DNA from 3 places in the Streptococcus sp. CM6 genome. Region 1 is predicted to be linked to each of the others. Evidence: predicted binding sites of a transcription regulator. Region 1 holds the regulator's gene; each other region holds the start of a gene.
What was found. Region 1 encodes NrdR, which represses ribonucleotide reductase genes. Its sites were predicted from a motif close to ACACNATATATNGTGT; they were not measured.
Positions count from the first base shown of each region.

Region 2: the regulator NrdR is predicted to act here: its motif matches at 981-996, upstream of nrdH (glutaredoxin-like protein NrdH).
Region 3: the regulator NrdR is predicted to act here: its motif matches at 1,101-1,116, upstream of nrdD (anaerobic ribonucleoside-triphosphate reductase).

Region 1 covers NZ_JATS01000020.1:181,890-184,160, reverse strand. The annotation lists gene HMPREF1516_RS07580 (ABC transporter ATP-binding protein) at 1-372, opposite strand, end outside; gene HMPREF1516_RS07575 (GntR family transcriptional regulator) at 377-742, opposite strand; gene nrdR (transcriptional regulator NrdR) at 883-1,356, shown strand; gene HMPREF1516_RS07565 (DnaD domain protein) at 1,357-2,271, shown strand, end outside.
Region 2 covers NZ_JATS01000006.1:47,381-49,651, forward strand. The annotation lists gene ptsP (phosphoenolpyruvate--protein phosphotransferase) at 1-479, opposite strand, end outside; gene HMPREF1516_RS01510 (phosphocarrier protein HPr) at 485-748, opposite strand; gene nrdH (glutaredoxin-like protein NrdH) at 1,110-1,328, shown strand; gene nrdE (class 1b ribonucleoside-diphosphate reductase subunit alpha) at 1,409-2,271, shown strand, end outside.
Region 3 covers NZ_JATS01000012.1:77,758-80,028, forward strand. The annotation lists gene nrdD (anaerobic ribonucleoside-triphosphate reductase) at 1-1,042, opposite strand, end outside; gene HMPREF1516_RS04015 (hypothetical protein) at 1,163-2,271, opposite strand, start outside.

The DNA of each region.
Region 1 (2,271 bases):
TAAGCGACTATTTTCATCAATGCCAAGGTCTGCAAGCAGATGTTGGGCGCGTTCAAGATTGAAATCCTGATAGAAGGTTTTAAAGTAAGTCAGGGCTTCTTTAACCTTCATTTGCTCATTGAGATAAGTTGTGTCTGGTAGATAAGAGACAATTGCCTTGGTAGCAGGACTTGGATCCTGTCCGTTAATGAGGACACGTCCTTTGTCTGTCTGAAGGAGACCGTTAATCAGTTTGATCAAGGTTGTTTTTCCGGATCCATTTGGTCCGAGGAGCCCGACAATCTTTCCAGCTGAGATCTCTAGTGAGATATTGTCAAGTGCCGCAGTTGCTCCATATGATTTTGATACATTTTCAAGTGCTAGTAGTGTCATAGTCTTAAACTCCTTTAATATAGTCGCTTAATACATTTGGCAGTTCTTCTTTTTTGTAGCCAAATTGAAGCATGCAAGAGACGAAGTGTTGCAGTTGCTCCTCGGAAAGTTGTTTACGGGACTGAACGATGAGGTCCAAATCCTCGGTGACAAAACGACCAGTTGTTCGCTTGCTGTATACAAATCCTTCACGTTCAAGGTCAGACAAGGCGCGCTGAATGGTATTGGGATTGACCCCAGCCTCGCTCGCCAGTTCTCTTACGGTTGGGAGCTGTTGGTTGGGTTCCAGTTCATGGGAAACAATCTGTAGTTTAATTTTTTCCATAATCTGTAAATAAATGGGTTTTGTATTATCAAATGACCAGGACATCATAGTCTCCTTTCTTTTTCTTTATTGTTCTAATTAAATAATACAATAAAACAAAAAACTTGTCAAGTAAAAATAAGAATTGTTTTGGGAATTGCTCAAAAAATGGTATAATGAAAAGAAAACGACAAGGAGGGAAATGCATGCGTTGTCCAAAATGTGGGGCTACCAAGTCTAGTGTTGTTGATAGTCGACAAGCCGAAGAAGGAAATACCATCCGTCGAAGACGTGAGTGCGACGAGTGTCAGCATCGTTTTACAACCTATGAACGAGTAGAAGAAAGAACGCTAGTTGTCGTCAAAAAAGACGGTACGCGAGAACAATTTTCAAGAGATAAAATCTTTAATGGGATTATCCGTTCAGCCCAGAAACGCCCGGTTTCAAGTGATGAAATCAACATGGTGGTCAATCGTATCGAGCAAAAACTCCGTAGTCGCAGTGAGAATGAGATCCAAAGTGAATATATTGGATCTTTAGTCATGGAAGAATTGGCAGAGCTTGATGAGATTACCTATGTTCGTTTTGCCAGTGTTTATCGTAGCTTTAAGGATGTGAGTGAGTTGGAGAGTCTGCTCCAGCAGATCACCCAGTCCTCAAAAAAGAAAAAGGAAAAATAGATGAAGCCAAATGACCGTTTTTCTTTTCTAAAGAATAATCGGGTGTCACAAGATACCTCTTCTCTGGTGCAGTGCTACCTCCCGATTATCGGTCAGGAGGCACTGAGCCTCTATCTATATGCCATTACCTTTTGGGATGGTGGGCAGAAGGAACACCTCTTTTCTCATATCCTCAACCATTTGAACTTTGGCATGCCGACCTTGCTCCAATCCTTCAAAGTCTTGTCTGCCTTGGATTTGTTGACCCTTTATCAAAAGGGAGAAACCTATGAATTACAGCTTCATCCTCCCATCTCCAGTCAGGAATTTCTAAGTCATTCTGTCTATAGCAGATTATTAGAGAGAAAGATTGGGGATACAGCTGTTTCTGCTATGAAGCAGGCTCCAAGTGAGGGAGAAGCGCTCTCGGTTGCTTTGAGTCAAGTCTTTCCAACCCTGACTGAAGAAGTGACACCAATCAAGTCTAAAAGCAAGTTAAAAAATGATTTTGACTTGGAACATTTTCAGCGGCTGATGGCTCGAGATGGTTTGCGTTTTGAAAACGAGCAAGCAGATGTTTTGGAATTGTTTGCCATCGCAGATGAAAAAAAATGGACCTGGTTTGAAACCTATCAATTAGCCAAGGCGACAGCGGTGGCTCAGGTTATTTCAGTCAAACGCATGCGTGAAAAGATTGCGCAAAAGCCAGCATCTTCTGACTTTAGCCTCAAAGAAATGACCATTATCAGGGAAGCCAAAAATAAAACTCCCCTGGAATTTTTAGCCGAAATCAAGCAAACACGTAAGGGAAACATCACCCAAAGTGAAAGAGAACTCCTTCACCAGATGGCGTCTTTAGGCTTGTTGGACGAAGTTATCAATATCGTCTTGCTTTTAACCTTTAACAAGGTTGATTCGGCCAATGTCAATGAAAAA
Region 2 (2,271 bases), on a different contig from region 1:
ACGATCACTTCTTCATTGATAGAAGCTGGGTTTGGCAATTTCTTACCAAGGAGATTTGCCAATACACGTTTCGTCACGTCGCGGATATCCGCTGCACGTTCTTGCATGTATGGGTTGTCTTCCATACCTTCAAAGATAGTGATAAACATGTCTGTCACTTCTTTCAGACCTGCTTCTGCATTCACTTTCTTCGCACGGATTGTTTCCTTAATTTGGCTGATCATTTCTGGGTCAGCAAGAACCATTAAGTGAGCGTCAAAAACTTGAGCAGCTTCTTCACCGAGCGTACCTACTGCTTTCTCACGAATAACAGAAAGCTCGTCTTGTGATGCTTTTAGAGCGGCATCAAGGCGAGCTTCTTCTGCGTTTGTATCTTCGACTGTAATAGTCTCAAATGACAAATCCGGTTGAACGAGTAGATATGCTTTTGCAACTGCAACACCGTCTGATGCTGCGATTCCTTTAAGCATTTCTGTCATTTTCCTTATGCCAATCCTTCTTTTTCCATAGTTTCAGTGATAGCAGCGATTGCGTCGTCAGCATCTGCACCTTCAGCTGAAATTGTAACGTCAGCACCTTGGCCAACACCAAGACTCATAACACCCATGATAGATTTAAGGTTTACTGATTTACCTTTGTATTCAAGAGTGATATCTGAAGCAAATTTGCTAGCTGTTTGAACCAACAATGTTGCTGGACGTGCGTGAATACCTGTTTCTGCCACTACGTGGAAATCTTTAGAAGCCATAGTTTGACTCTCCTTTAGTTATTTCTTTTTTGGATTATATGTGATAACCCTTACAAGACTGTATTATATCACCTTCTAGATAATTTTTCAAGTATTTTATGGATTTTCTTCGTTTTCCTTTCTGATAACTTGCTGAAAATCTTCTATTTATATTGCCAATATACAGTATGTAGTTTTTTTATTTTGAGAAAGTTTGACAATTCAACGGAAGTCAAAATTTATGTTTCAAAAAACACTATATCTTGTGTTTTGATTTCAAAACTGTAACTTTTTAGCACAAGATTTAGTTTAAAAAGTTTGACAAAGTTTTTTTTTCTGATATACTAAGAAAGTAATCTATTTTGAAAGAGGAGTTACGAAAATGGTAACCGTTTATTCTAAAAATAACTGCGTCCAATGTAAGATGACCAAACGTTTCTTGGACAGCAACAATGTCGCTTATCGTGAGATCAATCTCGACGAGCAACCAGAGTACATAGATCAAGTTAAAGAGCTTGGTTTCAGCGCTGCTCCTGTTATCCAAACACCAACTGAAGTCTTTTCAGGTTTCCAACCAGGAAAACTGAAACAATTAGCATAATCTTAGTACATCATCCAGAAGAGATTGCTTCTAGGGCTAACTTAGAGGCCTTTCTTTTGTAATTAGATAAAGGAAATTTTATGGGATTAAAACATCTTGAGGACGTGACTTACTTCCGTCTCAATAACGAAATCAACCGTCCTGTCAATGGACAAATCATGCTTCATAAAGATAAAGAAGCCTTGGATGCCTTCTTTAAAGAAAATGTAGTTCCAAACACTATGGTTTTTGATTCAATTACTGATAAAATCAACTACCTTATTGAACATAACTATATTGAAACTGCATTTCTCAAGAAGTACCGTCCAGAGTTTTTGGAAGAACTGCATCAATTCATCAAAGACCAAAACTTCCAATTCAAATCATTCATGGCAGCCTATAAGTTTTACAACCAGTACGCCTTGAAGACTAATGACGGTGAATATTACCTTGAAAGTATGGAAGACCGTGTCTTCTTTAATGCACTTTACTTTGCTGACGGGGATGAAGCGATCGCGACTGATATTGCCAATGAAATCATCCACCAACGCTACCAACCAGCTACTCCTTCCTTTTTGAACGCAGGCCGTGCTCGTCGTGGGGAGTTGGTCTCTTGTTTCTTGATTCAAGTAACTGATGACATGAACTCTATCGGACGTTCTATCAACTCTGCTCTTCAACTTTCACGTATCGGTGGTGGTGTGGGAATTTCCCTCAGCAACCTTCGTGAAGCTGGAGCTCCTATCAAAGGTTATGAAGGTGCTGCTTCTGGTGTCGTACCAGTTATGAAGCTTTTTGAAGACAGCTTCTCTTACTCAAACCAACTCGGGCAACGTCAAGGTGCCGGGGTTGTCTACCTCAACGTCTTTCACCCAGATATCATCGCTTTCCTTTCCACTAAGAAAGAAAATGCCGATGAAAAGGTTCGTGTTAAGACCCTCTCACTTGGAGTTGTGGTACCCGA
Region 3 (2,271 bases), on a different contig from region 1:
TAAAGATAAGTTTTGGGAAGATGGCTGTGCGGTGTTCTGAACCAAGCCCCTTGATACGAATGGTCAAGATAGCTTTTTGAATTTCCCGTTCAAAACGACTAGTTCCTAGACCAAAACCTAGTGAAGTAAAAGGTGTTTGTCCATTTGAAGTGAAGAGGGTGTTGATTTCATACTCAAGAGATTGCATGGCATCGTAGATGTCTTTTTGAGTTTTCTTCCAAGCGTAATCTTCCCGTTTCTCAGGCAAGACCCACTCTTCCGCATCTTTGAGGTGCTTTTGGTAATTCTTCTCTGCATAAGGCGCCAAAACTTCATCGATACGGTCAGCTGAACAGCCCCCGTACTGGCTAGAAGCAACATTGGCAATGATTTGTGAAATCTGAGCGGTCGCAGTCTGGATAGACTTGGGACTCTCTACCTCTGCATTACCAATTTTAAAGCCATTTTCCAACATGCCTTTAAAATCAATCAAACAGCAGTTGGTCATCGGAGTGTAGGGGCTGTAGTCCAAGTCATGATAGTGGATATCCCCTTTTTGGTGAGCATTAGCTACGTGCTTAGGAAGCATTTGCAATCCTATTGATTTCCCAACAATCCCTGCTGTCAAATCACGTTGAGTGTTAAAGACATCGCTGTCTTTATTGGCATTTTCATTGACAACTGCTTGATCTTTATTGAGAAGTTTATGAATGCTAAAGTTGATATCTGTCGCTTTTGAGCGCTCAAAATCCCTCTGTGTCCGATAAGTGATATACTCTTCAGCCAAGGCATATTCTTTGGCTTCGAGAAGTTCATGTTCTACGATATTCTGAATCTCATAAATCTTCACACCTTTAGGGAAACGACTATGAATTTCGGTAACGATTCTTTCAACTAGACCATTTAGGCGTTTTTCTACTAGAGGCGTAACGTCCATAACCTTTTCCGCCGCCTTGTGGAGAGCCTTGTCAATCTTGTCTACATCAAATACTACACGTCTACCATCTCGTTTTTCAACGAACAAGGTGGGAACGGTTGCAAGCTTTTCTTCTAATACAATCATATCCATGCTCTTTTCTAAAATGTTGTTCTATGAAGTATTATACCACTCTAAAAATAAAAATCAATATCTTGTGTCAAAAATCCTAAAATTTTTAAAATTCCACAAGATATTGATTTTTTGTTATTTTGATTTATAAAGTTTGAACTCGCTAGTATCTGTCTGAACAAGCTCATAGTTTTCACTGAGCCAGCTCTCTACATCTGACCACAAGGCAACTTTTTGATTGACCATAATCATCTTCGGTTCATTCTCTTTCAGGTCATTCATCAGTTTGGTTTTATTTTCGTCATTTGCAGTATAAAGTGTTGGCGTCACTAGAGAGGTCGGTGCCAAGCGTTCGCTTGTACGATAGAAATCTGGACGATCATCCCATGCATAGACACGATCTTCAGAACTCGTTTGTTGTTTGACTACGCTAGCAAGTCGCTCTCTCTCCTGATAAGTTACCGGGTGCGAAAGGTAGCGACTCGCGATAGGGAGAACAATGAGGTAGACAAGGGCAATCAGTGGTAGATAGAAATTTCCTTTGAGGAAAGAGGCTTTTTTCTCACGTCTTCTTCTACGAGGACTGCCTCCATCAGAAACATTTTCTTTGATCCCTGTCAGAAGGAGCAAAGTCAAGAAAGGAAGGAGAGCAACGAGATGAGTACCGTTGACAGGTTCTTTTGAGAAAATCAAGTGCCCCAAAGAAAGCAATAAGCCCAAACTAGCAGCAATTGATAGGGAATACTGCTTAGCTGGTTTTGACTGGAACAAACCAGAAAAGAGCAAAGTAAGGGAACCTAGCCCAATGGCAAGTAAGCCGTAGAAGGCTGCATTTTCAAGCAAATGTGCATTTGAAAAGAGGCTAAGAGTATTTACTGGATACAAGGTCTGGCTAATGGCATCCCCAAAACTACCTGTTAATACTGTATAGTAGCCCAAAGGATAGAATAAGAGTGAGAACCCTAAGGCTGACGCAAAGAATTGATATAAGCCATGAACAAAGTGACCTTTGCCTAAGTTAAAACCGATAATTCCCAAGGCTAGTGTAGCTGCAAATAAGGCTGTTGGGATTGGCGAAAGGAAGAAAGCAAGTGCAAGGCTCATACCAACACGTAAAAATCCTTTGTCATCGTTTGGATAAGCTAGATAGTTCGTAACAATGCTAAGTGAATAAAATAAGAAAGGCAAGGCTAGCAAGAGAGCATAGCCACCACCAAAAGCGAGACCTGCTACCAACAAATTAA